DNA from 3 places in the Shewanella sp. MR-4 genome. Region 3 is predicted to be linked to each of the others. Evidence: predicted binding sites of a transcription regulator. Region 3 holds the regulator's gene; each other region holds the start of a gene.
The links. Region 3 encodes sigma-54, which starts transcription at its own class of promoters, with help from an activator protein. Its sites were predicted from a motif close to GTTGGCACGNNNNTNGNNT; they were not measured.
Positions count from the first base shown of each region.

Region 1: flgF (flagellar basal-body rod protein FlgF) is a predicted target of sigma-54. The motif match lies at 8,453-8,471, and genes of this name have one in related genera.
Region 2: SHEWMR4_RS06570 (flagellar assembly protein FlgT) is a predicted target of sigma-54. The motif match lies at 8,467-8,485, and genes of this name have one in related genera.

Region 1 covers NC_008321.1:1,468,439-1,478,147, reverse strand. The annotation lists gene SHEWMR4_RS06665 (flagellin) at 1-469, opposite strand, end outside; gene flgL (flagellar hook-associated protein FlgL) at 726-1,934, opposite strand; gene flgK (flagellar hook-associated protein FlgK) at 1,946-3,871, opposite strand; gene flgJ (flagellar assembly peptidoglycan hydrolase FlgJ) at 3,912-5,066, opposite strand; gene SHEWMR4_RS06645 (flagellar basal body P-ring protein FlgI) at 5,084-6,175, opposite strand; gene flgH (flagellar basal body L-ring protein FlgH) at 6,187-6,861, opposite strand; gene flgG (flagellar basal-body rod protein FlgG) at 6,874-7,662, opposite strand; gene flgF (flagellar basal-body rod protein FlgF) at 7,673-8,416, opposite strand; gene flgE (flagellar hook protein FlgE) at 8,589-9,709, opposite strand, start outside.
Region 2 covers NC_008321.1:1,452,922-1,462,630, forward strand. The annotation lists gene SHEWMR4_RS06535 (efflux RND transporter permease subunit) at 1-2,774, opposite strand, end outside; gene SHEWMR4_RS06540 (efflux RND transporter periplasmic adaptor subunit) at 2,777-3,898, opposite strand; gene SHEWMR4_RS06545 (TetR/AcrR family transcriptional regulator) at 4,035-4,655, shown strand; gene SHEWMR4_RS06550 (DUF6268 family outer membrane beta-barrel protein) at 4,820-5,710, shown strand; gene SHEWMR4_RS06555 (chalcone isomerase family protein) at 5,711-6,271, opposite strand; gene SHEWMR4_RS06560 (DUF2947 domain-containing protein) at 6,506-6,985, opposite strand; tRNA gene SHEWMR4_RS06565 (tRNA-Arg) at 7,107-7,182, opposite strand; gene SHEWMR4_RS06570 (flagellar assembly protein FlgT) at 7,238-8,404, opposite strand; gene SHEWMR4_RS06575 (FlgO family outer membrane protein) at 8,644-9,276, shown strand; gene SHEWMR4_RS06580 (LPP20 family lipoprotein) at 9,273-9,709, shown strand, end outside.
Region 3 covers NC_008321.1:774,947-784,655, forward strand. The annotation lists gene SHEWMR4_RS03475 (transposase) at 345-578, opposite strand; gene SHEWMR4_RS03480 (OmpA family protein) at 1,234-1,926, shown strand; gene SHEWMR4_RS03485 (molybdate ABC transporter substrate-binding protein) at 2,166-2,993, shown strand; gene mgtE (magnesium transporter) at 3,330-4,694, opposite strand; gene SHEWMR4_RS03495 (HPr family phosphocarrier protein) at 4,906-5,181, opposite strand; gene rapZ (RNase adapter RapZ) at 5,168-6,022, opposite strand; gene ptsN (PTS IIA-like nitrogen regulatory protein PtsN) at 6,019-6,462, opposite strand; gene hpf (ribosome hibernation promoting factor) at 6,465-6,752, opposite strand; gene SHEWMR4_RS03515 (RNA polymerase factor sigma-54) at 6,781-8,256, opposite strand; gene lptB (LPS export ABC transporter ATP-binding protein) at 8,363-9,094, opposite strand; gene lptA (lipopolysaccharide transport periplasmic protein LptA) at 9,091-9,642, opposite strand; gene lptC (LPS export ABC transporter periplasmic protein LptC) at 9,629-9,709, opposite strand, start outside.

The DNA of each region.
Region 1 (9,709 bases), 690 kb from region 3:
TAGTCTCATTTGCTTGTGCGCCGACCTGAAATGATTGTGTTCCATAAGAGCCATCCAATAGCTTTTGTCCACCAAAAGAAGTGGTATCTGCAATTCGAGTCAGTTCAGACTGTAACGCATTTAGTTCTTTCTGCATTGCAGCTCTATCTTCTGAAGAGTTAGAACCGTTTGCAGATTGTAAAGATAAATCACGCATCCGCTGCAGAATATTGGTTGATTCTTGCATCGCGCCTTCGGCGGTTTGAGCAATGGAGATACCATCGTTGGCATTACGCATGGCTACGCCGATACCATTGATTTGACTAGTCATACGGTTAGAAATTTGTAAACCAGCGGCATCATCTTTAGCGCTGTTAATCCGCAAACCTGAGGATAAGCGCTCCATCGAGGTAGATAGTCTATTGTTAGCACCATTTAACTGGTTTTGCGCCTTCATCGATGTGACGTTGGTGTTTACTGAAATAGCCATATTACATTCCTCTTCTAAGTTGGGTGCCAAGACGTGGAAGCCTGGCTAAATCTTGTTACTTCACCTAGGAACACTCGTATTCACTTAGCGAACAAGTAACGTTACTTAACATGCTTAAATATTGGTTAATCATTGACTCGCTATTAGTTGCTCAATCATCAACCCAATAGCCTATTTCTATCTAAAACCTGCCCTATTAAACTCAGAGACACTTTTACAAAAGTGGCGCACTCTGTTGTTTTGGGCGAGGCGGGCTCTAGATATAGTCAAACAACGATACTGAGCCCACTTTACTAAACACACTGGATACCGCATTGAGCGCAAGTTGTTGCTTTTCAAATTCAGTAATCGCAGTGGCATAGTCGACATCCTCCAACTTGGATAACGCCGAGGTGTTGATCAACTTTTCATCAGTATGCTTATCAGTATATTTTTCCAGTACTTTTAAACTGTTGCCTGCTAAGCCTTGTTGCTGACTGATTTGTTTGACACCACTCTGAACATTATTCAATAACTGTGCCAATTCTGATTGACCTGAAGGAGTTTGTACTTGTTCACCATTTTCAAATAGGTCGATAGCCTTACTAAAGGTGTCGAAAATACTCACTTCAGCTTCTTGGTGAAGGGTGAAGCTGTCACCAATCTTTGGCTCACCTTCAATGCTTAGCTTAACGCCGTCAAAATTGATTGATGCTGAGGGATCAAAAGGTGCTGCGGCTGAAATCACATTCGCAGGGGTAGCAGTATCAGTGACTTCCACATTAATACCACCCGCACCATCATCTAAAAAATTAATCTTATAGTCGGAAAGTGAAGGCGTTACACCGTCAAGCTTTGCACTGGTAACACTGAACTCCCCTTGCTGGGATGGCAAATAATTGACGCTATAATCGCCCATGGCATTGGGGGATTTGATGAATGCGGTATCACCAGCGACATTGGTATTAAGCTGTATACCTGATGCGATTATGGCACTGTGGACACCAGAATCACCTTGATAGACAATTTTGCCATTGGCATCAAATTGGAATGGCAAAGTATCAGTCTTATTACCCGCAAACAAATAATTGCCCGATTCATCTTTGGTATTCGCAATCGTCAATAACTGGTCAAGGCTCTTGCGCAAATCATCGGCAATAGTTTGCCGCTCCTCAGATGTTTGGCTGCCGTTTGAACCCTGTAACATCAAATCTTTCATACTGGATATTAAGGTATCTGCTTGGCCTAACTGACTCTCTGTTTGTTGAAGATGATTGGTGGCATAGTCGATATTCTTCATAAATTGATCGACTAAGGCATTGCGTTGATTCAGGTTATCGATACCTAAAGCCGCAACCGGGTCATCCCCTGAGGTATTGACCTTTTTGCCACTGCTGAGCTGATCCAAAATCTTGCTCGTAGCCGTTTGTTTTTGCAGCACACTACTAATGCTTTGATTAAAGAGCTGCGCACTTGATAGTCTCATCGTCACTTCTCCTAACGCACTGAGGTCAGTAGGGTGTCAAAAATTTGCTGGGCGGTTGACATGATCCGCGCAGACGCTTGGTAGGCCTGTTGGAAACGCATCAGGTTTGCAGCTTCTTCATCTAAGTTCACCCCTGATTCGCTCTCTACTCTGGCGTAAGCCTGTTGATAAATCGCATCAGCCGCCCCAACTCGAACTTCGGCCGCTTTGGTTTGACTGCCGATATCTTGCTTGGTCTGCTCAAACACATCGGCAAGCGTCGATTTGCCGCCATTCATCACTTTGGTTTCACTGAGTTTAGCCATTGCCAAGGCATTAGTGTTATCCCCTTCGGAAAAGGATAAATCGAAGGTGAATTTGTCGCCTGCGGCCGCCGCACTGCTATCAACTTCAAAGGTAAAGCCAAACGCACTAATGCTGGGTGGCGTATATGCCGCTGGAGCGCCAAGGGATGTACCATTGGCATCGAAGGCTTCAAAGGTTGGCGGCACAGCCGTGGTATTCAATTGAATGGTGAGCTCGCTACCCGTTGTCGGGAAGTTTGCCGCACTGCGGTTGGTAATTTGCGTTACCTTCACTTGAGTATTGCCTGAGTTCGCTGCATCTGGGGTGATTTTGGGCGCAGCGGCGGCAATGCCTTTGGGATCTGTCATCACCACTTCAATACCATTCGCCGCTCCCGCGGTGGGACGAATCGCGAATCTATCCCCAGAAGCCATGGCGCCGGCTTTAATATCAATAGAGAATCCCGCGCCACCTTCGAGCTTAGTGCCATTTAAGGTGAGCGGTGTGATAGTGCCGGTTTGTGTGTCTCTGAGTTCATAGGTGGCTGGCGCCGTAAAAGACAGCTCGTAGGAGCCACCCGATAAAGCGCTCGTATCGTCAATATTGACACCTAAGGTCGCATTACCTGTGTTACCGGAAAATCCAGCCACACGACCGATAGACATTAGAGGATCGTTGATATCCTTAAAGATATCGGCGCCCACTTGGCCGTTAAGATCGAATCCTTCCGCCTGTAACTTGTTAAAGTTATCGGCAACCCCAAGCGCCAGTTGGTCGAGTTCTAACCCCGCTGGCACTAGAGTTTGTTCACGATACTCAAACAAGGCACCGAGCTGGCCGCCTAACTTGGTAGGATCGACACGTACACTTTGGGAGCCAATGGTCGACATCAACTGCAGTTCATTCGGGAAAGGGTCACCCGTCGCAGTGCTGATCGACATGGGGACTTCCCCCGAAACCAGCATAATTGCGCCGCCGAGCATGATGCTTTTGGCCCCGTTTTCTAAGGGGATCACATTCACCTGCGCGTACTGACTCAGCTCCTGTACCAATGCATCTTGCTTGTCCAGTAACATGGCGTCTTGGTTTGGCGACTTCATCAACTCTAGGTTTAGATTAGCAAGTTCAGTGCTGATCTCATTGATACGCTTCGTCATACCCGTGATTTGATCATTGGTTTGAGTCAGCTGTCCGTTCAGCGTCGACTGCATCTGGTTCAAACTGTTCGCCAATTGTTTGGCATCGTTTAAGGTCGAGCTACGAATGCCTAAGTCTGCAGGCAAGTCCGCCAAACTATTTAGCCCTGAAAACAAATCGTTCAAGCTCTGTGGCACTATTTTGCCGATTTGCGAGAAGACTTGATCAAGCTCGCTCAACTTGCCGTAGCTCGCTTCGGCCGCACTCAGCGTGGTTTGGCCAATCCGCAATTCGCGTGCAGCATAGTCATTGTAAATACGCTTAACATCAGAGACATACGTACCTGTGCCATAGAAGCTATTACCAAGACGTTGTGAATCTAACGTGGTTTGCGTCGCCACTTGTCTGTGATAACCCGCGGTGTTGGCATTGGCGATGTTATTACTGGTCACTCCCAGTTGTGACTGGGATGCGAGTACGCCTGTACGGGCAATATTTAATAGATCGATAGCCATTAGCCGATACTCCCCAACACTAACATCCTATGAAGAATGATCATTTGTCTTCTCCTGGCAGTATCGATTTCAGCTCTTCGCTGATGGACTGCATAACTTTAATGACTTTTTCAGCATATTTAGGATCGGTGGCATAACCAGCATCCTGTAATGCTCGAATAAACTGAGTTGGTGACGCCGCGACTTTCTTCGCCGCCTGATAACGCTCACCCTCAGCAATAAAGGAAACAAAATCGTTAAAACTGTGCTCGAAATCGGCATACACCCTAAAATCGGCTTTTTGTCTAACGGCAATACCCTGCTCAAATTCCAAGGTACTCACGTTAGCCTTATCACCTTGCCAGCGACGATCGGCTTTAATATTGAACAGGTTATGGCTTGGCGCGCCATTATTGCCACGGACAATTTTTTGACCCCAGCCCGTCTCAAGGGCTGACTGTGCCAAGAGCACTTCGGGTTGAGTGCCAAGGGCTTTGGCGGCTTTTTCTGCATGAGGATAGAGGGTCGCCAAAAACTCTTCCCGACTACCAAATTTGAGGGTCTTTTGTGTTTCCCTAAATGCCGCCGTCGGCAAGATTTGGCCACTGATCACAGGTTCGATTGGCGATAAGGGTTGCTCTGACCAAGCGGGCTTTGGCGTATCTATGGCCAGCAAACGCTCAGGTCTATCAATATCTAAGGAGGACGTCACGCCATCGCCGTTATCCACGTTAGCACTTGGGCGTGCAATCGATGCCGGAACACCTTGCGCGGCAACGACTGGCGCAGCCGCAGTTTGAGTTTCAGCTGCCGAGGTTGCTTGAGCTGGAATATTGAAGGCTTTCGCATCATGTTGCAGCTTCATACCACCGTCATTACGCAGCACGGATGCGGGCGTAAACTGACTCGACTCGGGGGATAATTGCTGCACCATCATGTCTGCAAGGCCCAGCACACCTTTATCCGATAAATCGACGGATAACTGCTGGTCCCGCATTTGCTCATAAAATTTAGTGTATTGGCTGTTGAGTGGGCTGTCGGATTCAAACACTGCGTTGGCGTCACGCATGCTCTTCATCAGCATTTGCACGAAAACGCCTTCAAATTGTTGGGCGACTTTTTTCAAGGCGCCCTTCTCATCTTTCTGAGCCTGGGCGCGCAGGGAGTCGAGCCCGCCCAGATCAAGAAAATGTGATGAACTTGAAAGCTTTTCCATGATTTTCCCGACAGAAATTAGATGATGATAAGTTCACCATGCAAAGCACCTGCCACTTTTAACGCTTCGAGGATAGCAAGTACATCTGAAGGGGCCGCGCCCACCAAGTTTACGGCTCGCACTAACTCATCTAAGGTCGTGCCAGGATTGAACATAAACATACGGCGATTACTTTCGCTCGCATTGATTGTGCTATTGCTGGTCACCGTCGTTTGACCATTCGCTAACGCATTAGGTTGAGACACCTGAGTCGCTTCGGCAATAGTCACAGTCAAGCCACCATGTGTCACCGCGGCTGGCAATAACTTGACGTTCTGCCCAACCACAATCGTACCCGTACGGGAGTTCACGATCACTTTGGCAGACTCATCAGCAGGCTCCACTTCGATATTCTCGAGTGTGGCTAAAAAGGACACCCGTTGTGACACATCCCTTGGAGCACTGACCTGCACAGAGGTCGCATCCAATGGCCGCGCCATATCGGGGCCAAGCAAGTCATTGATTGCATCGGCCATACGCTGCGCGGTCGAAAAGTCCGAGCGGCGTAGGTTAAACGTCAAATAATCGCCAGTCGAAAATGGCGTTGCTACGCTGCGTTCAACGATCGCGCCGTTAGGAATACGACCCACGGTTGGCGTATTTTGAATGACTTTAGAACCATCCAAACCATCGGCGCTAAAGCCGCTGACCACTAAACTGCCCTGCGCAATCGCATACACATTCCCATCAACCCCTTTAAGGAAAGTTTGTAGTAAGGTACCGCCACGTAAGCTTTTCGCTTCACCTAGGCTTGATACTGTGACATCCAATTCTTGACCAGGTTTGATAAAGGCTGGCATGTCCGCATGCACTGCCACCACGGCCACGTTCTTAATTTTGGGTCTGAAATTATCGGGCAAGTTAATCCCAAAGTTTTTCAGCATGGTGGTAAAGGTCTGCTCGGTATAACGGGTCTTCTCACCCGTGCCCGGTAAACCGACGACTAAGCCGTAACCAATCAATTGGTTACTACGAACCCCTTGAACATTGGCAATATCTTTAATGCGCTCTGCTTGGCTAGGAAGTGAAAATGCCAGCATGGCAACCGCTAAAATCAGTTTCAATTTCATGATACGACTCCTTAGAAGGGCCACCAATCGCTCATAAAGAACTGGCTTAACCAGCCCACCTTTTGCGCATCGGCGAAGGTACCAGTACCGCTGTATTGAATACGCGCATTGGCCATACGGGTTGAATCGATAGTGTTGTCAGGCTTGATATCCTGTGAACGTACTATGCCGGTCACTCGGATAAACTCATCGCCGTTATTAATGGAAATCCATTTCTCGCCACGCACCACTAAGTTGCCGTTATTGAGTACTTGCATCACGTTGGCGGAAATACTGCCATCTAAGCTATTGCTTTGATCGGCATCGGATTCCCGCTTAGTGTTCATGCTGTCTTTGTAACGCAGATCGAGGGGAACCCCGCCAATCGACACATTGCTACCACCGGCATAAATAGGGTCGAGCGACAGATCAGAGCCTTTTTTGATCTGATTACCCGCACTCTTTTTCGCCTGAGTCGCTTCCTTCAACACGATAGTGATGATGTCACCCACTTTATGGGCGCGAATATCCGAATAGAGACTGGCCGCTTGGCTGTCTTGGTAAATGGATCCCGTAGCAGCAATTTTGGTTGGCGGCGCTTCGGGGTAAACCGGTGCATAGAAAGGATCATCTGCAATCGGTTTCTTGGAGGTGGAGCTACATGCCGTAAGCAAGAGCGCAGCGGCCAATATAAAATATCTAGCCATGATAATGTGCCTCTATAAATTCTGATTCACATAAGCCAGCATCTGATCCACCGCCGAAATCACTTTGGAGTTCATCTCGTAGATCCGCTGACTTTCAATAAGATTCACTAGCTCTTCGGTCACATTCACGTTAGAGGTTTCTAACGCGCCTTGACGAATCGCCCCCATACCATCGAGTGATGCAGTGCCTTGGATAGGCGTACCACTGGCACCTGTTTCGGTGTACAGGTTTTGTCCCATAGGATCTAAACCCGATGGGTTAATAAAGTCGGACATGCTGAGCTGCCCCACGACTTGGTTTTCCGCCGTGCCCGGTGTTTTCACCGAGACTTCCCCCTCGGCAGACACGGTAATGCTGGTCGCATCATCGGGAATCGTGATTGCAGGTTGCAGAACGTAACCCGAACCTGGCGTTACAATTTGCCCAGTATCATCTAAGGTAAATTGACCATTACGGGTATAGGCAGTGGTGCCATCGGGTAGCTGTACTTCGAAAAAGCCTGGGCCTTCAATCATCAGATCGAGTGAGTTATCCGTGGTCAACATATTGCCTTGGGTAAACATTTTTTGAGTGGCCACCACTTTGGTACCCGCACCAATATTTAACCCATTGGGTAATTTAGTATTCGAGGCACTAATGCCCCCCGCTTGGTTAACGGTTTGATAGAGTAAGTCTTCAAAGACTGCGCGGCTCTTTTTGTAGCCGACGGTGCTGGCGTTCGCGACGTTGTTTGAAATCACCGCAATATCGGTTTGCTGTGCGTCTAAGCCAGTTTTACTAATCCATAACGCTGGATGCATAATTTATCTCCTAACTAATCCGCATTAATGAAGATGAAGCTCGGTCATTTTCTTCCGCGGTTTTCATCATCTTCACTTGCAATTCAAATTGTCGCTGTAGGTCGATTAAGGACACCATCTCATCCACTGGATTGACGTTACTGCCCTCTACAGCACCACTTTCAACAAACACATTCGGATCGGCTGGCGCAGGATCTCCCGACACCAAACGGAACAGTCCATCCTCGCCGCGCATCATTTGTGCGTTACCTGGATTAACTAGCTTTAACCGGCCCACCTCTTCGATCACCTCCGTTGTCGCGCCCTGAGGACGTACAGAGATAATGCCATCCTGTGAGATGGTGACTTTTTCAATCGGCAGCGGTAACACTATCGGCCCCGCATCACCCATCACTGGATTACCACGGTCGTTATGCAATAACCCTGTCGAGTCAAAACTTAAGCTGCCTGAACGGGTGTAAGCCTCACTACCATCCTTTGCCTGTACGGCGAACCAACCATCACCTTTAATGGCAACGTCAAGATCCCGCCCAGTGGTTTTAATCGGACCTGCACGAAAATTGGCGGAGGGTGTTTCGACCATGGCAAATACCCTCGATGGCAATCCTTCACCAAAGGCTTGCATCGATCTGGCCTGCGCCATATCAGACTTAAATCCATCGGTATTGGCGTTAGCTAAGTTGTTGGCACGCAAAGCCAACTCATTCATGTTTTGCTTAGCACCGCTCATGGATATGTAGAGGAATTTGTCCACAGACTGCTCCGTCAAATTTTCAACCTGACAATAGCAAAGCAAGCATCATGCCAATAAAATTTTGAGCTAATTAACTGATAAAATAGAAGAAGATAATAAAGAAATGAATATAGCGCTAAAAGAGGCTAAGTGTTGCCGCCAGCGGCAACACTTAGAAAAGGGAGAAACCAGCTTAACGAATTTGCAGTACAGTTTGTTGCAGTGTGTTGTTCACTTCGAGGGTACGCGAGTTGGCCTGGAAGTTACGTTGTGCCGAAATCAAATCCACTAGTTCAGTCGTTAAGTCGATGTTGGACTGCTCTAATGCCGAAGAACTAATGCTACCGAATGTACCACTGTTTGGTTCACCCGCGAGCGCTGGACCCGACTCAAGGCTGGCCTTCCATGAAGTGTTGCCCACTTGAGTTAAACCTTGCTCGTTGGCAAAACGAACCAAGGCAACCCGGGATAATGGCACGGTTGAACCGTTGGAGTAGCTGGCGGTGATCAAACCATCTTCACCGATTTCGACGTTGGTTAAACGACCCACAGTGGTACCATCCTGCGTTAATTCGGTTGCCGCAAACGGAGCCGAATACTGAGTCGGTGCATTGAACTTAATGGTCACATCTTGAGTACCATCGGCACCAGGGCCTAACACACCAGCACCACCCACGCCCAATGCTTCAGTTGTCACGACCGCAGGATCGCTTCCGGTATACACACCGACCGAGTTAAACTTCAACACCGAACCTTTCCAACCGCCTGTGGTTTGGGCTGTCCCTGTACCATCAGCCGTACCATCGCCATTGGTATCAGTCTGGTAAGTTCCGGCTGGGCCAGACACATCCACTTGCTTACCATCAATTGCGTAATAGGCAACCCAGTTGTTTTCACCGTTGTAAGAGCCGTTGTTTGGCTTCACAAAATAGGTGGTCATGATATGCGGCTCACCGAGTGAGTCGTAAATCGTCATTGAGGTCACACTGTTGTAGGTTTTAGAGTCCAGCGGATCAAAGGCTGCAGGGTCAAGTGAACCTTCTTTCGCATTAAGGTTCATCTGCAGGGTCACGTTTTCAGTCTGAACTGGGCTACCTGCAGTATCCGGAATTTGCACTGGTTTAGCGGTGGTTAAACTCACAGAAGTCGAGTTACCGTCCTTGTCGACAGGGAAAGTTTGTAAATAATTACCAGCTGAATCAACCATATAATTATTTTTATCGACTTTAAATGCACCGGCTCGGGTAAATTGATGATCTAAGGTACCAATCTCAGAAGCGGTCACAAAAAAACCGCCCCCTTTAATCGCTAGAT
Region 2 (9,709 bases), 680 kb from region 3:
GCAGCGTTGATCGCAAGCCCCATTAGGCCGAGTAGGGCAATGATGACTGGAAAGCCAAAGGGATAACCAAACACATAGACTGCAAGCAACCCAAGCCCCGCCGACTGTAATGCGCTCAGTAAAATAATCGCTGTAAGCCTAAAGGAGTTAAAGGACAGGACGACCGTGGCCAGCAGCAGGGTAACGACCAAAATCAGATTGGAGAGAAGGTTGCCGATCGCCTCATTACGTTTTGCGCTTTCACCGCCAATTTCAATTCGATAACCCGCTGGGAGCGAAATCCCGGCGACTTTATCTTTCACATCGTTTAATACTTGAGCGGGCAATACACCGCTGACGATATAGGCTTCAATCGTGTTGACGCGTTGGCCATTACGCCTAGGGATCGCCCCGCGACTGACTTGCACCTCATTGTGGGATAGCGCAGATAAGGGCACGGCTGTGCCAGAGGGCGTGACTAGTTGAATTTCAGAGAGGCGACTGGCTTGCTCGCGACTGGTGTCGCCCAAACGCACACGAATTGGCAAAGACTCGGTCTGTTCGAGCACACTGCCGCCGATAACGCCCGTCGTCGCCATTTGAACTTGTCTGGCGATATCCGTCAGGGTTAATCCACTGATCAAACTCGCATCTTCGTTCACTTGTAGCCACACCTTAGGAGCGCCGGCGCTTAAAGTGGCGCGGGTATGAAGCACATCGGGCGTGGCGGCTAAGATATTGCGCACTTCATCGCCGAGTGAGCGTAAGGTCTCAAGGTTAGGGCCAAATATCATTAACTCGACTGGCGCATTAAAAGGCGGGCCTTGCTCAAGTTTACGCACTAACACCTGCGCTTCGGGAAATGCCTTATCTAAGGTTTGCTGTAACTCAGGGATGAGGGCGTTAGCCCGCTCAAAGTCACTGGCTTTCACCATGGCCTGAGCATAGTTGGTGGCTCCCTGTTGGCGCTGAGTCAAGTTGTAATAAAACGAAGGGGTATTGCCCCCCACAACCCAATCGACTTGAGTGATGCCCTCGATTTGATGCAATTGCTTATCCATCAACTGTACTTGGTTTAAGGTGTTTTCGAGGCTGACATGGGGCGCGAGATACAGCTCAATTTGGAACATATCCCGATCCGACGGCGGAAAAAACTGCTCAGTCATTTTGCCGGAAGCATAAAACCCTAGCAGGGGAATTATCCCGATAAAGGTAGCACTCAGTAATGGGCGATTTAACGCAAATCTTAGGCTTGCTTGAAAGTAACCACTTACTAAAGGCACATTGATGCCATGTTGGTACCAGACAGGATGTTTACCTTCGAGGCTAAAGCGTCCCGCAAGGCCTGCGATCAAGGTATGGGAAATTACATAGGAACCCAGCAGGGCAAACATCACCGACATGGCGATACCCCCGACAAATTCCCCCGCAGCACCCGGCATCAACACGATAGGAGCAAAGGCTAAAATGGTGGTGATGGTTGATCCCGCCAAGGGTAGCCAGAGGTGATGTAAGGTCTCACTTACCGCGCGTAAGCGGCTCATTCCTTGTTGGCGACGCTGGGCGATGGCATCGACGATCACAATGGCATTGTCCACCATGATCCCAAGTGCAACGACTAGACCCGTAACCGACATTTGATGAATGGGTAGGCCGATATATTTCATACAGGCCAAGGTGAAGAGGGCGGTCAAGGGGAGTGACAGGGCGACGATAATCGCGTTTCTTAAGCCCAAGGTAAGCAGCAAGACCGCCAGAATAATCACAAATCCTTGTAGTAGGTTGATGATTAATCCGCCGAGGCGGTCACTGGTATAGCTGTTCTGCTCAAATAACCATTGTACTTTGATGTTAGCAGGCAGTTCTTGATTGAATTCATCGACCAGCTGTTTGACTTGACCCTGCCAGATATCAACGCGGGTATTGTTGAGCATACGCGCCGCGACAAACACGCCCTGCTCGCCATCAACAAGGGCGATGCTGTCAGCGGGGGTTTTAGGTTGGCGGCTGATGTGGGCGATATCGCCCAAACGAATAATTTGTCCCTGAGTATCGACTTTCAATGGTACTTGGCGAATGCGGCTCTGGGAGTCGAGTTCACCAGAGACTTCAACAAAGGCGCGAAAATTGTTGTTATTGATCTCACCCGCGGCAATTTTACTGTCGGCGCTGCTTAAGATTTTCGCTATGGTTCCCGGCGTTAATTGCAATTGGCTCATCTTATAGCCATCGAGCTGCACCAGAATTTCTTCCTCGGGCGCGCCGTAGAGTTTGACGAAGTCGGTGCCGGATAAGAGTCTCAGCCTGCTTTGTAATTCCTTGGCGTAGCGGTTGAGCATATCCACCCGAGGTTGACTGCTATTGTTCCACACTAGGCTTAAAATGGCGGTATAGGCGTAGCCGACTTGATCGTCTAAAGTTGATGTCTGTACGCCATCGGGGAGGGTGTTTCTGGCATCGGCTAACAGATCCCGCGCCCTAGACCAGACGGGATCTGTATCCTTGACTGTATCTTTTAGCTCTAATTGGATCACCGATATGCCGGGTCTTGAGGTGGATTGAATGAGCTTGATTTCCTCGAGGCGACGCAACTGATTCTCTAATACTTCGGTGACAAGTGCCTCGACTCGCTCGGCGGAGGCGCCGGGATAAGGGGTGATTACCGACGCAAATCGGTTAGTGATGTGCGGATCTTCAGTGCGTGGCAAACTGGATATCGCACCAAATCCAGCGACCAGCAGTAGGGCGATCACTAGGCTGACTAAGCGGCCATTTTCAACGAAGGCTTTAATCATGATTACCTCGTCGACGCGATGGAAGAAACGGCTTGGCCCACCACTAACTTATGCAAGCCTTGAGTCACATATTGTTCATCGGCCTTAATCGCGCCTTGGATATAGGCCATATCTTGAGTGGTGTAGAGGATATCAACATCGCGACGCTCTATCTGAGTTGAAGCGCTATCGGAAGTTGAATGTGAAGGCGGCGTAGTTACATAGATATTCCAGCGGCCGCGGATCCCATCGATAAGTGCCGATACTGGCACCCAATAGCCCGCTTGCTCGACGGTTTGTTGTTGATGCAAATAGGCGATTTCACCGTTGATCACATTGGCATGTTCCGGCAGGCTGATCCGCAGCTGCAGGGTGCGACTAATGGGGTTAACCTCGGCACTGATCCCGGCAATCTTGGCGGTAAATTGCTGATTATGGACGCTCACGGTCACATTCTGCCCATTGACGAATTGCTGTGCGACCGCGACCGGGACACCGATATAGGCTTCGGTATTCACACTGCCAACTAAAATGAACACTGGACTACCTGCTTCGACCACTTCCCCTAGGTTGTGTTGCCGCTGGCTGATGATGCCATTGAAGGGCGCGAGTAGCTGTGATTTGTCGCGTTTAAGCTGGTTTGCCTGTAGAGAGGCCAATAATCGCTTTTTGCCAGCTTCTAGGCTTGCCAGTTGTGTGCGGTTCTCGTCGAGCAACTGCTCTGAGACATAACCAGACTTTTTAAGCTCAAGATTTCGGTTGAGGGTGCTGGTGGCAAGGTCAACATCGGCTTGGGTTTGCGCCAGACTGGCTTGGATTTCCTGATGTTCGGCATCGAGCAAGCGGGTATCGAGCTTGGCCAATACTTGCCCTTGGGTCACCCTAGCGCCGCTATCGACAGTTAACTCGCTGAGCTTACCCGATAATTCGAAGCCTACGCCCGTGGTATTACCCGCGCGGATCGTGCCAGTGAATACTTGCTCACTCTGATAGCTAGTCGACAAGCGCAGTGGTGCCGTCGTCACAGTTTGCAATTGCGCAGCATTGGCATGTTCTGTCACTTCCTTTTGACAGGCCGTTAAGGTGGAGACGGCAATCACGCAAACGTAAAATGCACGCCAAAAACGTCGGGCAGCTAGGTCCATTTAAATCCTTCCATGTAACCTTTAGGTTAAGTTTATGTAACTAGACTTGCTAGTCTAGTTGTGCGGAACTAGACTGTCTAGTCTATTTTGTGCTTAACTAATACGAATTAATTATGTTGCTACCTTGAGTGAAGATATGACTCAGTCCTTCGATATCCCGATGAGCCGCAGTGAACAAAAGAAACAGCAAGTGCTGGTGGCGGCCATTGATTTGTTTTGTCGCCAAGGATTTCCCCACACCAGCATGGATGAAGTGGCGAAACAGGCGGGCGTGTCCAAACAAACGGTGTACTCCCACTACGGCAGTAAAGATGATTTGTTTGTGGCGGCGATTGAATCCAAATGCGTTGGCCATAACTTAAATGCCGACTTACTCAGTGACCCAAGCCAACCCGAAGCGACCCTCACCGAATTTGCGCTGCAATTTGGCGAAATGATCGTTAGCCCTGAGGCGATTACCGTATTTAAAGCCTGTGTGGCGCAATCTGAGAGCCACCCTGAAGTTTCAAGGTTGTTTTTTGAGGCGGGGCCACAGCATATGCTTGCGATGCTGACAAAATATTTAGGGGCGGTTGAAGCGCTTGGAGTGTATCGCTTTTCACAACCGCATCACTGCGCGGTACGTTTGTGTTTAATGTTGTTTGGTGAGTTGAAACTCAGGTTAGAGCTGGGACTGGAGACGGAGAGCTTATTGGGGGAGCGTGAGCAGTATATTCGGGGTTGTGCCGAGATGTTCTTAAAAGCTTATCGGGTGTAACAACATTAAGCGGTTGGTATCAGTTTGTATCTTCTTCGAAAAGAGTGAACTTTTGTTTGAAATCGAGCGTATTATCCGCAACAAATGACTTAACAGTAACGCAAGGAGCAGGCGTGACTAAATCACTTGATTCTCGAGTTAGCATAAAACATAGCCTAGTTTGCATGGGAGTGAGTTTAATACCGCTTTTAAGCTTTTGTGCATCAGCGGCAGAAGCACCTAAGCAATATAAACCCTTTAAGTTGAGCGTATCGCAGATTAGTACCCAGAGAGCCTCGGTTGCCAATGGCGATACCGAGTTGCAGCGGGACAGTTTATTACTCAACGCCAGCGTCAATATTCCACTGGATAAACAATGGTCTATTGGAATGCGTGTCGGTTACGACAGACTCGACTACGATTGGCGCAATATCCGTTTAACGGGGGCGAATAACGCCGCAGGCCTGTTTAGTGATGCGGGTGAAACCTGGGAAAATATCGACCGTTACCGCGCGGGCCTATCCCTTAGCTATCGGATGGATAAGCATTGGTCCTTTATGTTGTCGCCACAACTTCAATATGCCTATGCTGATACTGCGTCAGCTAGCAATGCACAGAGTTATGGTGTGGTTGCGTCGGCCATGTATGCCTTCGAGTCGGGCAATATGCTCGGTTTTGGCGTTGCGTATTTAAACGATATCGATGAAGTGCGCACTATGCCTTATCTGGCGGTGAGTTGGCAGATTAATGATTGTTGGCGGTTAGCTAACCCCTTCCAAGCGGGATTTAGTGGCCCTGCGGGTTTGGAGTTGAGTTATCAAGTGAGCCCTGCATGGAATGTTGGCTTTGGTAATTCACGCCGCACCGAGCGATTTTTAGTCGCCGATAAAGATACCGTGGTGGAGACTAACGAGTGGGTGAGTTATCTGCGTGCTGGTTGGCAAGCTACGCCGGCCATTGCGCTGAATCTTTACGCGGGTTACTACTTCAATGGTGAGTTGGAAGTTACTCATCAAGCGGCGCTCGACATCGATAACCAAGGCGCTGCGGCCTTGGATCTCGAGTTCCGATTTTAATTACTGGCCCAGCATGGCCTCTTTGAGGCTCTTCTGGGCTGGTTTTTCTCCTAGCCAAATTTTAAGTAAGGCCTGGCGGAACATTTCCCCTTCAATTGTGGTTTGTTCTTGACCATTTTTATAGGCGGTAACGCCACGGCTTTTGTTGGCGATCAAGGTGAATTGGTCGCCTTCTTTGATTTCATCCTTAAATAGCGCCATAAAGGCGTCAATTTGTGGCTGAATGTCGGTCGTATTATCGGCGGTTGCGTGCTCAAAACCTTCGGTTATCGCATCACGCATTTTCTCGGACGTAATCATTCCAGACGTAATATTAAGGCGAATCGCCGCAACCGGGGCATTGATCACCTCGGTCATGGTTTTGCTCGGGGTGGGGACATACAGGCTACCCACATACAAATCCATAAAGAATTTGCTGCGAACACCAACGCCATTCAATTGCAGCGTCTGAGCGTTGAGCGTGATGCTGTCGGCGACTTGGACACCAGAGACTTCTTTAGCTTGGGTGAATAGCGGTAAAAGCAAAGCGGTAGTTAGCGTCAGGGTTGAGAGTAACTTCATCATACACCTCATATTTTTTTAGTTATGGTCGCTGAGCGTATCCATGGGATTGACGGCTCAAACGAAGATTAATCTGTTGATTGCCAAGCGATACTAATCGATACCAAAGGGGAGCGATAGCCTAATCTGTGCAGGCTATCGCCGGAGATTTTAACTAGACCGCGCAGCTTTATTTGTCGAGTATTAAGAAAGCGATAGGTGGGTATAATAGCGCGCTTCGTTTAGTTTATGTGGTTAGCCACGAATCCCTAACTTATATTGGCCGTTTTGCTCAAACATAACCGCTTGTTTTTGCTTTGGTGAGATCAGGATTGGGCCATCATCGAAAAACAGAAAGCACTTCCAATTGCGGACAAAGACATCCCAACGAGTCTCTATCACTTGATATTTTTCGTAGCAAAAAAAGACCTGAGTATCGTCTGGCCACTGGATAAACTCGGCCAACATCTCGGGTAGGCTATTATCTTCACTGTCCCACGCACTCTGCCAATGATCCGTTTTGACCCATGCGTTGGCTTTAGCGGCCCAATCCCCTTTAGTAAACTGCTCGGCGCGGCTACTTTTATTGCTAATCCACTGATTCCAAACCAGCATGGCGCTTTTGTCCGTCAGCGGCAGAATGCCAGTCTTGTCATCATCGCTCACAGGCAAGTCTTTGTGGTTAAAAATCCACTTACGGCGATAGGTATCTAAAGGTATATAGGTATGAGCCAAAAAAGCTGTCCTCGGTATATTACGGATTATTCAGGATGAGTGGGTTACGCGAGGTAAGTATACTTTTTTGAGAAAAATTAGGAAATGAAGCTATTAAATCTAAATCTAGTTTCACACTATCTGGTCTCTCCACAGGGACTCGAACCCCGATCGGCCGCTTAGGAGGCGGCTGCTCTATCCTGTTGAGCTATGAAGAGACGCCAGTGATTATACTGGTTTTATCTTTGATTAAAAGGCTTATGATTTAGTTGGTTAAATCTTAAGCGCTATGTCGTTTATCTGTACATTGTAAGCCGCATTTTGGTCAACGAGGACCGCGGTTGCACTCTCTTCGCTGACTTGTTCGATTTTTACCGTTGCCCGGCTCTTGGTGGCGACGGCACGCATTTCGTTGAGCCTATCAGGCAAGTTTTGTTGTAGCACGACCTGAAATTTATCGCCAACTCGAATGCCGTGTTTGCGACCTAAGTTAAGGATAATTCTATCGCCCTGACGGCTGACGACTTGCCCCAACAGTGGTCTGCAATTGAGCGTGTTGTCTATATCTCGAGTTGCTTCTTGCATGATTTGGCTGATATTTCTGCCATAGGATGAACGCCAAAATCGATCACTATTAGGGGCTATTATGGCCTGTTCTTCAAACTCCCACGGGGCAGAGGTACTGTAGGTTTTGCTCCACACTTCCTCGCCGCTAATGCCGTGATAGAGACTGAGCTTAAATTGGAATTGTCTGAGTGGCGCTTCATCCCACCACCCCATAAAGGTTGATTGCACAGGCTCTGTCGATATATCGATGATTTGTGGCAATAAAATATATTGGCTATCGGTGATTTCACTCAACCAGCTTGGGAGTCGATAGCCGCGGATATCGACAAGTTCCTGTGCGATATCAAGCCGCTCTTTGGCATGGATATGGCTAAAACCAGTAGATGAGAAGCCATCAATACTATTACCCAGTTTCTCGGAGATGACTTCTTCAAATCCCGATAATTGTCCGTAGCGTAACTGTGCTCGATCTTTTATTTGCGCTTGGGGAATTAAGATGGCTGCCTTTAATTGGCCTGCAGGACATTGCTGGGTTGGGTCATCATTGAGATCGAGCCTAAGGGAAACATAGATTTTGTTGCCTTGAATACGCTCGCTCACCAATTGAATGCTAATCGCCTGGGCATAACGATTAATTGCAAAGCTGTTTTGCGTTAAGTTGCCATTAGTCGTTTGCTGTTCGCTGGTGATCTGGATACCGGTACTGAGCGTGGCATAACTCACCGCTTGATTGATGGCTTCTTCACGTGCTTGGGCGATATTGCCATTGGTGATCACCGCTTCTCCACTGGCCTCGACCCATTCGGCGTTTGCCTGTGCAGCAAATAGCAGTAGGCTGCTGATTATGAGCAAGTTCTTTCTTAGTATGTTCATCAATAAGCCCTTAACTAAAATTGCTGGGATGAGTCAGTTTACTGGCAGTGCTTTATGGCTCTAAGCAAATTGCATGCCTGATTTATCGTGGTAAAGGGATAAAGTTATCAATAGATTTGTCGATAATCTGAAGAGTTCATGAAGCGCAATATTTTGACTTGGTCTAATACTTGCTTGCTTTATGGCAAAGATTGCGGCTCCCTCTGGGCCACATTGATACTGATGACGAGGTTACTCCTATGCTTAAGCGTGCATTCATTCCTCTGGCACTGTTAGTGCTGGTTGGGTGTGCGACTAAACCCGTGGCACCGCCCAAACCTAGCTTAGCTGACGGCAATGGTTTGCCGCCTACGGCGACAATTAATCATCTAGCACAGCGCATTGTGACTGAGTTAGTCAAGCAGAATGATGCCTTGCGTCCCGACCAACCTATCGTTGTTGCCACGCCTGTGTTAGTGGGGGACTTGAGTAGCACCAATGCGCTGGCGCAGCAGCTCCAGCAAGGGCTAATGACGTCTTTGCATAGCTTTATGTTTAATGTGGTGGATTTGAATTTAGGTAATGGGTTGAGTGTGACGGCTGATGGCGATTTTATTTTGACGCGCGATTGGCAAAAGCTTTCAACCAACTTACCCGTTGACCATGTTGTGGTATCGACGATGAGTCCCACGACCAATGGCATGGCAATCAACACTCGGATTGTCACCCTGAGTAATAACCGCGTAGTGTCAGCCTCTCAAACCTATGTAACCCAAAAAGAGTTGAGCAATTACATGCAGCCTTCAGAGCAAGTTATCTCTCAGGATGGGATTTTATATCGCCAGTCGAGCCCTGGTATGAATGAAGTGCGAGTGCTAGGAGATGGAAAATGAAACGCTACCTATTCATTGTTGCGGCGCTCCTACTGACAGGGTGTGCTGCCAAAGATAAATATGTTCAGTGGGAAGATGTGCCGCCAAGCAGTTTTCCTAAGCTGACGGCCATAGGTTATGCCCCGCTAGAGACTCAACCGGCTAAAGAGCAGTCCCAACGAGTATTGATGGCGATGCAGGCCTCAAAAATCGTGGCTTATCGTGAGCTGGCTGAACAAGTGTATGGACAGAAGATCACTGCCAATAGCAGTGTCAGTGATTGGATGCTGACAGATGACAATGTTAAAGCTTCTGTGACTGGGGTGATCCGCGGCGCGAGAGTGGTAAAAAGTTATCCGGCAGGGGATCACTATGTGACCGAGTTGGAACTTGATTTTGCCAAGGTATGGCAAATTTACCAACAGCAGAGCCGCCCACAAAGAATTAAAGACGT
Region 3 (9,709 bases):
CTTTGGGGGAGATAGCTCCCTCTAAAGCCTTGTCAAAACCTTTCCTCTTTTGCTATTGCATACCCTTTAAGCATTAAGTTGACAGAGCCGGACAGTAAACAGCACAGTTATTATTGTTATTTTGTACGATTTATATCTTAGGTCGTTGGGGAGCGATAATAGATACCCATCCGACCCTGTCTAAACTGTTATTTATTGCTAATCCAATTAATTGGATGACAAGGCCGGACGTAAAAGGGCGCTGTTATTATTGTTTTTAGCACAACTTTCATACCGAGTTAGACCTACAGGGCAATATGCAATGGGGTCCGGCCTTGTCGATAAGGGCACTGGGCGAGGTTACCTCAACCTATAGTGCGTAATTCACTGTTTAGCTGTTTAATGCGTTTCTGCAACTGCGCAATTTCAGAGATTAAAGCGCACTCCCTTTGCTGCGGCTGTTGCTCACTTTCCCTTACCCATTGGTAAACCGCTTTAGCCGAAATACCGTACTGTCGTGCGACATCAGAGAGTAATCTGCCTTTGACTTTCACTTCAAAAATAACGTCAGGTTTAAGACTATGATTGGCGATTCCCATGGGTTATCCCTCTTACTCTATGTTCTGTCTGCTTGCTGGTTCTTTCGGTGCTTTCCTTGGTGATTAATGACGCTGTTCTATATCCCACTGGCTATGTCCTAGGTGGCGCAGGGACAACCATTCGTGGCGACAATGACTAATAAGTTTCATCAGATGTTTCATCTCTATTCTCCTCAATCCACTTAGGGATTGTGCTTCGATTACATGCCTCACAACGGGCACTTAGATTAACGTCCATTGATGTCAAACAGCTTACATAAGGTGTTGAGTGAGTGGCATTGAGCGCCTCTGCTCTTCTACCTATTTATTAGTATGTAAAATCCGTGCCAACATTTATAAATTTTTATTTATATTAAAAATCATAAACTTATTAAAATGTTTCAAACGGTGACTTTTTAAAGCCATGTCTGAAACGGTGCAGCTTGCACTATTTCAGTGCTTTTACTCTAAATGTTATCTAGATGATATTAAGATGTTTTTATTTAGTGTTGTTTTCGATTGAATCAGTCATAAACTGAGCAAAGAAGCGATTAAAGATTGTCTCAAAAGAGAATGCTTATATACTGCGATTTTTTATGGTGTCCTTTGGCGACTTGCCACGCCCTTTGCCTTTTGGCGGGCAAATACCATCATCAATCATGTTATGAGGTCATAAATGATGAAGCCTTCTCTGATCAAATCACTGCCAGCATCTAAGCTTGCGATTGTTGTGGTGACAGGCGCCTTGATTGCGTCTGGCTGTTCTACAGTCAATCCCTATACCAATGAGCAACAAACGGCAAAAGCAACGACGGGTGCCTTAATTGGTGCGGTTGCTGGCGCGGCTGTTGGGGTTGCGTCCTCAAGCAAGAGCGATCGCGGTAAAGGTGCCTTAATTGGTGCCGCCTCAGGCGCCGCCGTCGGTGGTGGTATTGGTTACTACATGGATGTGCAAGAAACCAAACTGCGCCAACAACTGGCCTCGACAGGCGTGAGTGTGACCCGCGACGGTGACAATATTATTCTCAATATGCCAAACGAAGTGACCTTTGGTGTTGACCAAACTGAGCTGAGTGATGGCGCTAAGCGTGTACTTAACTCAGTGGCGCTGGTGGCCAAGGAATACAGTAAGACTCAACTGAACGTATTAGGTTACACCGATAGCAGCGGCTCAGATTCTTACAACCTACGTTTATCACAAGTCCGTGCCAGCGAGGTGGGCAACTACCTGATGAGCAAAGGCGTGGCTTCTGCTCGCGTTAAATCTAAGGGCATGGGTGAGGCGAGTCCTATCGCATCGAATGCGAATGCCGCAGGTCGCGCGCAAAACCGTCGAGTGGAAATTGTGTTAACCCCAACGGGGCAATAATTTCCATAAAATAAGAGTCGCCTACGGGCGACTTTTTACTCTCTGCACTCGGTGACTCTTTGCATTAGGCAACATGTTGCATTCGGGGACAATTTGTCCATTCACCTAAACAACTTAAGTGATCTTGGCCACAATCGTCCCGATTTGAATTTATCCAGTAGCGGTAATACTTGATCCGCTAAAGGTTTTGCCGTCTTGTATGCACTAGGACATTTTCCTGTGCAAACGGAGATAACAGCATGGCAAAACAGGGTTTAGTGTTAGCAATCAGTTTAGGGTCGACATTGATGGCGGGAATGGTACAAGGTGCGCCAATGAACACTGCAGCGACAGCCCCTATTGAACTCAGGGCCGCAGGTAGTTTAAAGGCGGCGATGAACGATATTATTGCCGCTTATCAAGCGAAATCTGACGCTAAAGTCGCGGCGCAATATGCGCCTTCAGGCCTACTACTCAAGCGGATCCAAGAGGGTGAGCGAGTGGATATCTTCGCTTCGGCGAATATGAAACACCCGCAGGCCTTAGTCGATGCGGGAGCGGGTCAACAGGTGCAAATGTTTGCCCGTAACCAGCTCTGTGCCATTGCCCAGGCGGATGTACCACTCACCAGTGCGAACTTATTAGACACCCTGCTCGCGCCGCAAATAAAGCTTGGGACATCAACGCCAAAAGCCGATCCCGCGGGGGATTATGCTTGGGCCGTGTTTGCGAAAGCCGAGGCCTTAAAAGCTAATGCAAAAACCACATTAGAAACCAAAGCATTGCAGCTAACGGGTGGGCCTGAGAGTGCTAAACCGCCCAAAGATCGCAATCCCTATGCTTGGGTGATGGAAAATAAGCAGGCGGACGTGTTCTTAACCTATTGCACCAATGCGGTGCTGGCACAAAAAGAAGTGCCGAGCCTCAAGATTGTCGATTTACCGCCAGAGTTAGCCGTTGGCGCCGACTATGGCTTATTGGTGTTAAAGGATGCCAATAGTGCGGCCGCGCCTCTGGCCGAGTTTATTTTATCCCCTGAGGGACAAGCGATTTTAACGGGCTATGGCTTTCAGCCACCTAAAAAATAGTGGTTATACCAATCGTATTAAATATCTGTTCATTCAGCGGGAGTTAAACGGGCTTTAGACAAGGCGAAGGCTTGAAGGCATAGTGGCGCTCTGTCGAAAGCCTTAAACGCAGTATAAAGCACGTTCAACCCCGCCCTTGGGGAGCCTCACAGGCATCTCACTCCCGTGTTACATTGACTTAAAAGGGAATAACCATTTCTTCGTCAATGCGCCTTGGATTGAGATGCCTGTGAGGCTCTGAACTGATTAGATATTTAATGTGATTGGTATTAAACGACCTATTAAAAATGGCGCCCTATGGCGCCATTTTTGTTGTTCGTTTTAGCCGATTGAGTACTAGTGCATTAAATATAAAGTCGCTAATCCTAAGAAGGCAAACAGGCCAATAACATCGGTGACTGTGGTGAGTACCATACCGCCCGCTAACGCCGGATCTACTTTTAAACGCTTTAAGATCAGCGGAATACTGGCGCCAGCCAGTCCAGCGACTGTCATATTGATGAGCATTGCGCCGCCAATTAGGCTGGCAAGCGCCATATCATCTTTCCAAACTAATACCGCGATAAACACCAAAATCGACCACATGAGGCCGTTCAAAAAGCCAATGGCGAGTTCTTTGCCAATCAGCCAGCGGGCGTTACTCTGGCCAATATGGCCTAAGGCGATCCCGCGGATCACTAGGGCTAAGGTTTGATTGCCCGCGACCCCGCCCATGCTCGGTACAATCGTCATTAAAATCGCAATCGTGGCGAATTGTTCGATTGTGCCTTCAAACATATTGCTGACAGAGGCCGCCAGCAGGGCGGCAAACAGGTTAATCGTCAACCAGAGTGAGCGGCGTAAGGTACTCTTTACCACAGGGGCGAAGGTGTCTTCATCGTCATCCATCCCCGCCATCCCCATCATGGAATGTTCGGCATCTTCACGGATAACATCGACCACGTCATCGATGGTAATACGCCCGAGTAACTTGCCCTCACTATCGACCACGGGCGCCGATACCCAGTCATGGCGCTCGAAAAGTTGCGCCACTTCGCTGTCGGACATGCCCACGGGAATGCTCTCGATATCGGTATCGATAATGCTGCTGATATGAGTATTGGGATCGCAGGTGAGCAGATCCGCAAGCTTTACCCCGCCGAGTACGCGATCGTGCTTATCCACCACGTATAAGGTGTCAGTGGTGTCGGGCAGGTTGCCCCGTTGGCGCAAATAACGCAGTACCACATCGATATTTACATCGGGTCTTAAGGTCACAGTATCTGTGTTCATTAAGCTGCCCGCGGTTTCATCGGGGTAGGAGAGCGCCTGCTCGACCCGCTGGCGGTTTTGCAGACTCATTGACTGCAATACTTGCTTATAGACGGTATCCGGCAAGCTTCGCAGAATATAAGCGAGATCGTCCGTATCCATGCTGGCGGTGGCTTTGGCGACTCGCTCTGGGCTCATAGCGCGGATAAGCGGATCTTTTAACTCTTCACTGAGTTCATCGAGAATATCCCCGAGCTGATCTTGATCGATAAGTTGCCATAACACTTGCCGTGCCTTAGGGGGCGAGGACTCTAGAATCAATGCGATATCTGACGCCGCCATGTTTTGCAGCATTTGCCTGACATGCACAAACATACCGCTATTGAGGGCATGGCTCAGTTGGTCGAGACGTTGTTCGACTTGTAAGCTGTCTGAGGCTTCTACAGGCATGTTTCCTCCAAGGTAGCGACAGTGGATGGGGCGTTTGGCTGTTGAGAACTTAAGCCAAAGGACTTAAGCCAAAGCGCAGCAGTATATTGTAATTGAGCGCACGGGAGGGCGTCGAGTCACAAATGTGTTTTACTGGTATAAGGTGCTGAAATCAAAACCAAACAGGGTACTGAATAACGGTAGGGTGCATTGAGATGAGATGTCGAGGCAATTAGCAGGCTTCGTCGAACTTAGCGTCGATAAGCGCGCAAATGGCATTGAGCGCGGGCTCCGCATCTGGACCTTCGGCAATCAGGGTAATGGTTTTACCCATACCCGTTTCCAGCATGAGTAGCCCTAAAACACTGGCGGCAGAGGCCTGTTTTTCACCTTGGATCAGCGTAATGCTGGCATCAAACTCTGAGGCCAACACCACGAGCTTTGTCGCGGCGCGGGCATGTAAACCGAGTTTATTGCAGATGGTGATTTGGCGCTCAAGCTTTGGCATGGCTTAACTCTCGGTGGCGGGCATTCACTTTGTGTTTACCGTTGCTAAAGCGTTTAGCCAGTTGCTCGGCCACGTAAACTGATCTGTGTTGACCGCCGGTACAGCCGATGGCGATGGTCAGATAGCTGCGGTTATTACGCTCTAAGTGAGGCAACCAAGTCTCGAGTAAATTCTCAATTTGCCAGATGAACTTATTGACAAGCGGCTGGCGATTTAAAAACTCGGCAACGGGTTCATCTAAGCCGGTGAGAGGGCGCAGCTCGGGTTCCCAATGGGGATTGGGTAAAAAGCGCACATCAAACATAAAGTCGGCTTCGGTTGGCATACCATGCTTAAAACCGAAGGACTCGAAGTTGATCACCAGTTCCTTATCGACACTGCCAAGCAGGATTTGCCGCACTTGGTCGCTGAGTTCATAGATATTCAGATTCGAGGTATCTATGTAGTGATCCATCTGTTGTGACAGGGGCTCGAGCAATTTGCCTTCAAGTTTGATGGCTTCTTGCAGTGATACTCGGCTCTTAGATAAGGGATGTAAGCGCCGAGTCTCGCTGTAGCGCTTTAGCAGTACTTTATCGCTGGAATTTAAGAAGAAGCTGGTGAGTTCAGTGCCCTCGGGCAGGCTTGTGAGCTGTTTGACGAGTACCTTGTCTTGCTCCGGCAGATTACGCACGTCGACGCTGATGGCGACGAGATCGTTACTGCCCTTGAGCTGTTCGAGTAAGCTGCCAATCAACGGCAAGGGGAGATTATCGACACAATAATAGCCGAGATCTTCAAGCACTCTAAGTGCGACCGATTTGCCTGAGCCTGAGCGCCCTGACACTATGACCAGTTTCATCCAGTGATTACCTGATAGAGTTCCGTTTCATCATGCGTCTTGCGCAATTGCTTCAATATTTGTTTGTCGCTAAGCTTTTCAGCCATGCAGGACAAAGTGCTTAAGTGCTGTTGACATTGGTCAGCAGGCACCAGCAGAGCAAATAAAATGTCGACAGGTTGTTTATCGATAGCATCAAAGGCTATCGGCTCCTCACATTTCACCAATATGGCTATGGGTTGTGTTATATCGGTTAATCGACCATGTGGGATGGCGATGCCGTTACCTATACCTGTGCTCCCCATCTTTTCGCGCGCCACTAGGCTTTCGAAGATCTCTTGAGATGAGAGGGTGGGGTACTGGGCAGCGGCTAAGTCGCTGATGAGTTCCAGTACCTTTTTCTTACTGCCCGGAGTGGCGCAGGTTGTGCACTCCGGCCGCAGTATGGTACGAAGTTCCATTGCTAGTGTTTTGTTAACTTCTCTTTGTGTTTAATAACCTGACGATCAAGCTTGTCAATCAGGACGTCTATGGCAGCATACATATCTGCATGCTCTGAAGTCGCGAAGACTTCACCACCGGTGAGGTTGATTCTCGCTTCGGCAATTTGTTGCATTTTCTCAACATTGAGCACAACGTGCACATTATTGATCTGTTCGAAATGACGTTCAAGTTTTGAAAACTTTTCCTCAACATATGCCCGTAACGATTCGGTAATCTCGATATGGTGTCCACTCAGGTTTATTTGCATATAAACGTCCTCCGATTTCCACTGTAGGCTATAAACTTTTACGCTGATTGGAAGGGGGAATAAGCATCGCTTCTCGGTACTTCGCAATGGTTCTGCGCGCAACGTTAATTCCCTGTTCTGCCAGAAGTTGCGCCATCTTGCTGTCGCTTAATGGTTTTTTCTGGTTTTCCGCTGCAACCAGTTTCTTAATGAAGGCTCTGATTGCCGTGGATGAGCACTCACCGCCATCATCAGTCCCGACGTGGCTTGAGAAGAAATATTTTAGTTCAAAAAGTCCCTTTGGGGTATGCATGTACTTTTGCGTCGTCACCCGTGAAATGGTGGATTCATGCATCTCGACCGCCTCGGCGATATCGTTCAGGACCATAGGTTTCATGGCTTCTTCACCGTATTCGAAGAAACCCTGTTGATATTGCACTATGCAGTTTGCCACCTTGAGCAGTGTTTCGTTGCGGCTTTCAAGACTTTTGATAAACCATTTAGCCTCTTGCAGATGGCCGCGAATAAATTGGCTATCGGCCTGACTTTTGGTGCTGCGCGCCATGGCTGCATATTGCTGATTAACATTGATTTTTGGCATGCAGTCAGGGTTTAATTCGACCACCCAACGGCCGTTTTTCTTCGATACCGATACATCGGGGATCACATATTCTTCATCGACAGGGGTGATGAGTAAACCGGGGCGAGGGTTTAAGGTTTGGATCAGCGCTATGCTGTCCCTTAAGTCGTCCTCTTTGAGTTTGGTCTTACGCATTAATAATCTAAAGTCGCGGGCAGCGATCAGATCTAAATGATCTTTGATCAGCATGCGGGCGTTTTCGAGGTGTGGGGTGTCCGGCGAAAAATGGGAGAGTTGGATAAGCAGACATTCGCTTAAATCCTTTGCCGCGACACCAACGGGGTCGAAGTGTTGAATACGCTTGAGCACGGCTTCGACTTCATCCAGTTCTATCTCTGGATTGCCCATGGCCTCGAGGATATCTTCAGTACTTTGAGTGAGATATCCCTGATCGTCGATGGCATCAATAATTGCGGTGGCGATGGCTAAATCGGTTTCAGAGAAGGGCGTAAGGTTTTTCTGCCATTCTAAATGTTCGTACAGGCCTTCACTGGTTTCCCCTTGAAAGGGCATATCATCTTCACGGCTAGCACCAGAACCTGAGTTTGGCGATGCGGTAAAGACTTCATCCCAAGTGGTGTCCATGGGCAGTTCTTCGGGCAGGGATTCTTTGGTCAACGACTCGGCAATATCCACGGTGGAATTGTCTTGTTCCTGTGGCTGAGCCGTCGTTTCGCTAAAGTCGGTATCGGCGATATCTTGCTTACGTTCGGTAGGCGCGTCAAATTGCTCCTCTTCCAGCTCGAGAAGAGGATTAGAGTCTAAGGCTTGCTGGATCTCTTGCTGCAGTTCCAATGACGACAATTGCAACAGACGAATGGCCTGTTGAAGTTGTGGCGTCATGGTTAACTGTTGACCCAGTTTGAGCTGGAGTGACGCTTTCATGTTACCGCTGATCCCTACGTTATTATTGTGAATTTAGGCCGCTTGTTATCATATTGATGGCGCTTATTAAGCCAAAATTCAAGGCTAATTGGCTCTGTTTAAGTAACTATAGCCTGAATTGTTCACCTAAGTACACAGCCCTAACTTGCTGATTGTCTAAGATCTCTGCGGGAGTTCCTTCGGCTATCAGATTACCGTGACTGACAATGTAGGCATGTTCACAGACGTCTAAGGTCTCGCGCACATTGTGGTCTGTGATCAGTACCCCAAGGCCTCGGCTCTTGAGTTGTTCGATGATTTTCTTGATGTCGATAACCGAAATCGGGTCGACACCTGCGAAGGGTTCATCGAGCAGAATAAACTTTGGATTGGCCGCTAAGGCGCGGGCAATTTCGACGCGGCGACGTTCACCGCCCGATAACGACATGCCTTGGCTGTCGCGAATATGGGTGATATGGAACTCTTCTAACAGGTGTTCCAGCTCTTCTTCGCGTTGATCGCGATTGAGCTCTTTACGGGTTTGCAGCACCGCCATGATATTGTCGTGCACGGTCAGCTTGCGAAAGATACTGGCTTCCTGTGGCAGGTAACCAATGCCTTTGCGGGCGCGCAGATGCATGGGATCGGCGGTTAAATCATCATCGTCGATAAAGATATGGCCTTTATCGCTTTTCACTAAACCCACGACCATGTAAAAGGTCGTGGTTTTACCCGCACCGTTTGGGCCGAGTAGGCCGACGACTTGACCCGTTTTGACCGTCAGGCTGACATCTTTCACAACCTGACGACTCTTATAACTCTTAGCGAGATTCTGTGCTTTTAAGGTGATTTGGGTCATTGAGAGTCCTGTTTTTTCACAGGTTTGTCCGTGGGCTGATTCTTGAGTTCTTCCTGATAGTTGTCAGGCTGAATAATGGTAATCACGCGATCATCACCGCTACCCGTGCTCTCAGCGATCAGTTTTTGCTGAATAATATTGTAGCGGATGAGATTCCCCGTCACTTGGCTACCCGCTTGGTCTAGGGTGGCTGAGCCGGTTAAGGTCAAGGTGCGAGTCGCCATTTCATAGCGAATTTCTTTGGCGCTGGCAGAAGCTGGACGCCCATCGTCGAGGATCTGGCTGTAGGTCGCAGGATTACCCGTTGCCACTAAAATCTTGCTGTTGTCCCCTTCGGCAGAAAACGCACGTAGTTGATCCGCATGGATTTTAATCGAACCTTGGGTGACTTCTACGGGGCCGAAGAAAATGATCTGATTGTTTTTAATGTCCGCAGTTTGGCTGACGGCCTTAATTTTAACTTCTTGCTGTAAGTCACCGACCTTGGTGAAGGCGCTCATGCTTGTCATCAGCATTAGGCCGGCAAGTAATATGTTATTTTGCTTCATAGGTTCCTACTACCTGACTGGTCAATTTCACTTCCTGCGCGTTAAGGTCGGCATAAAGGCCTTGCCC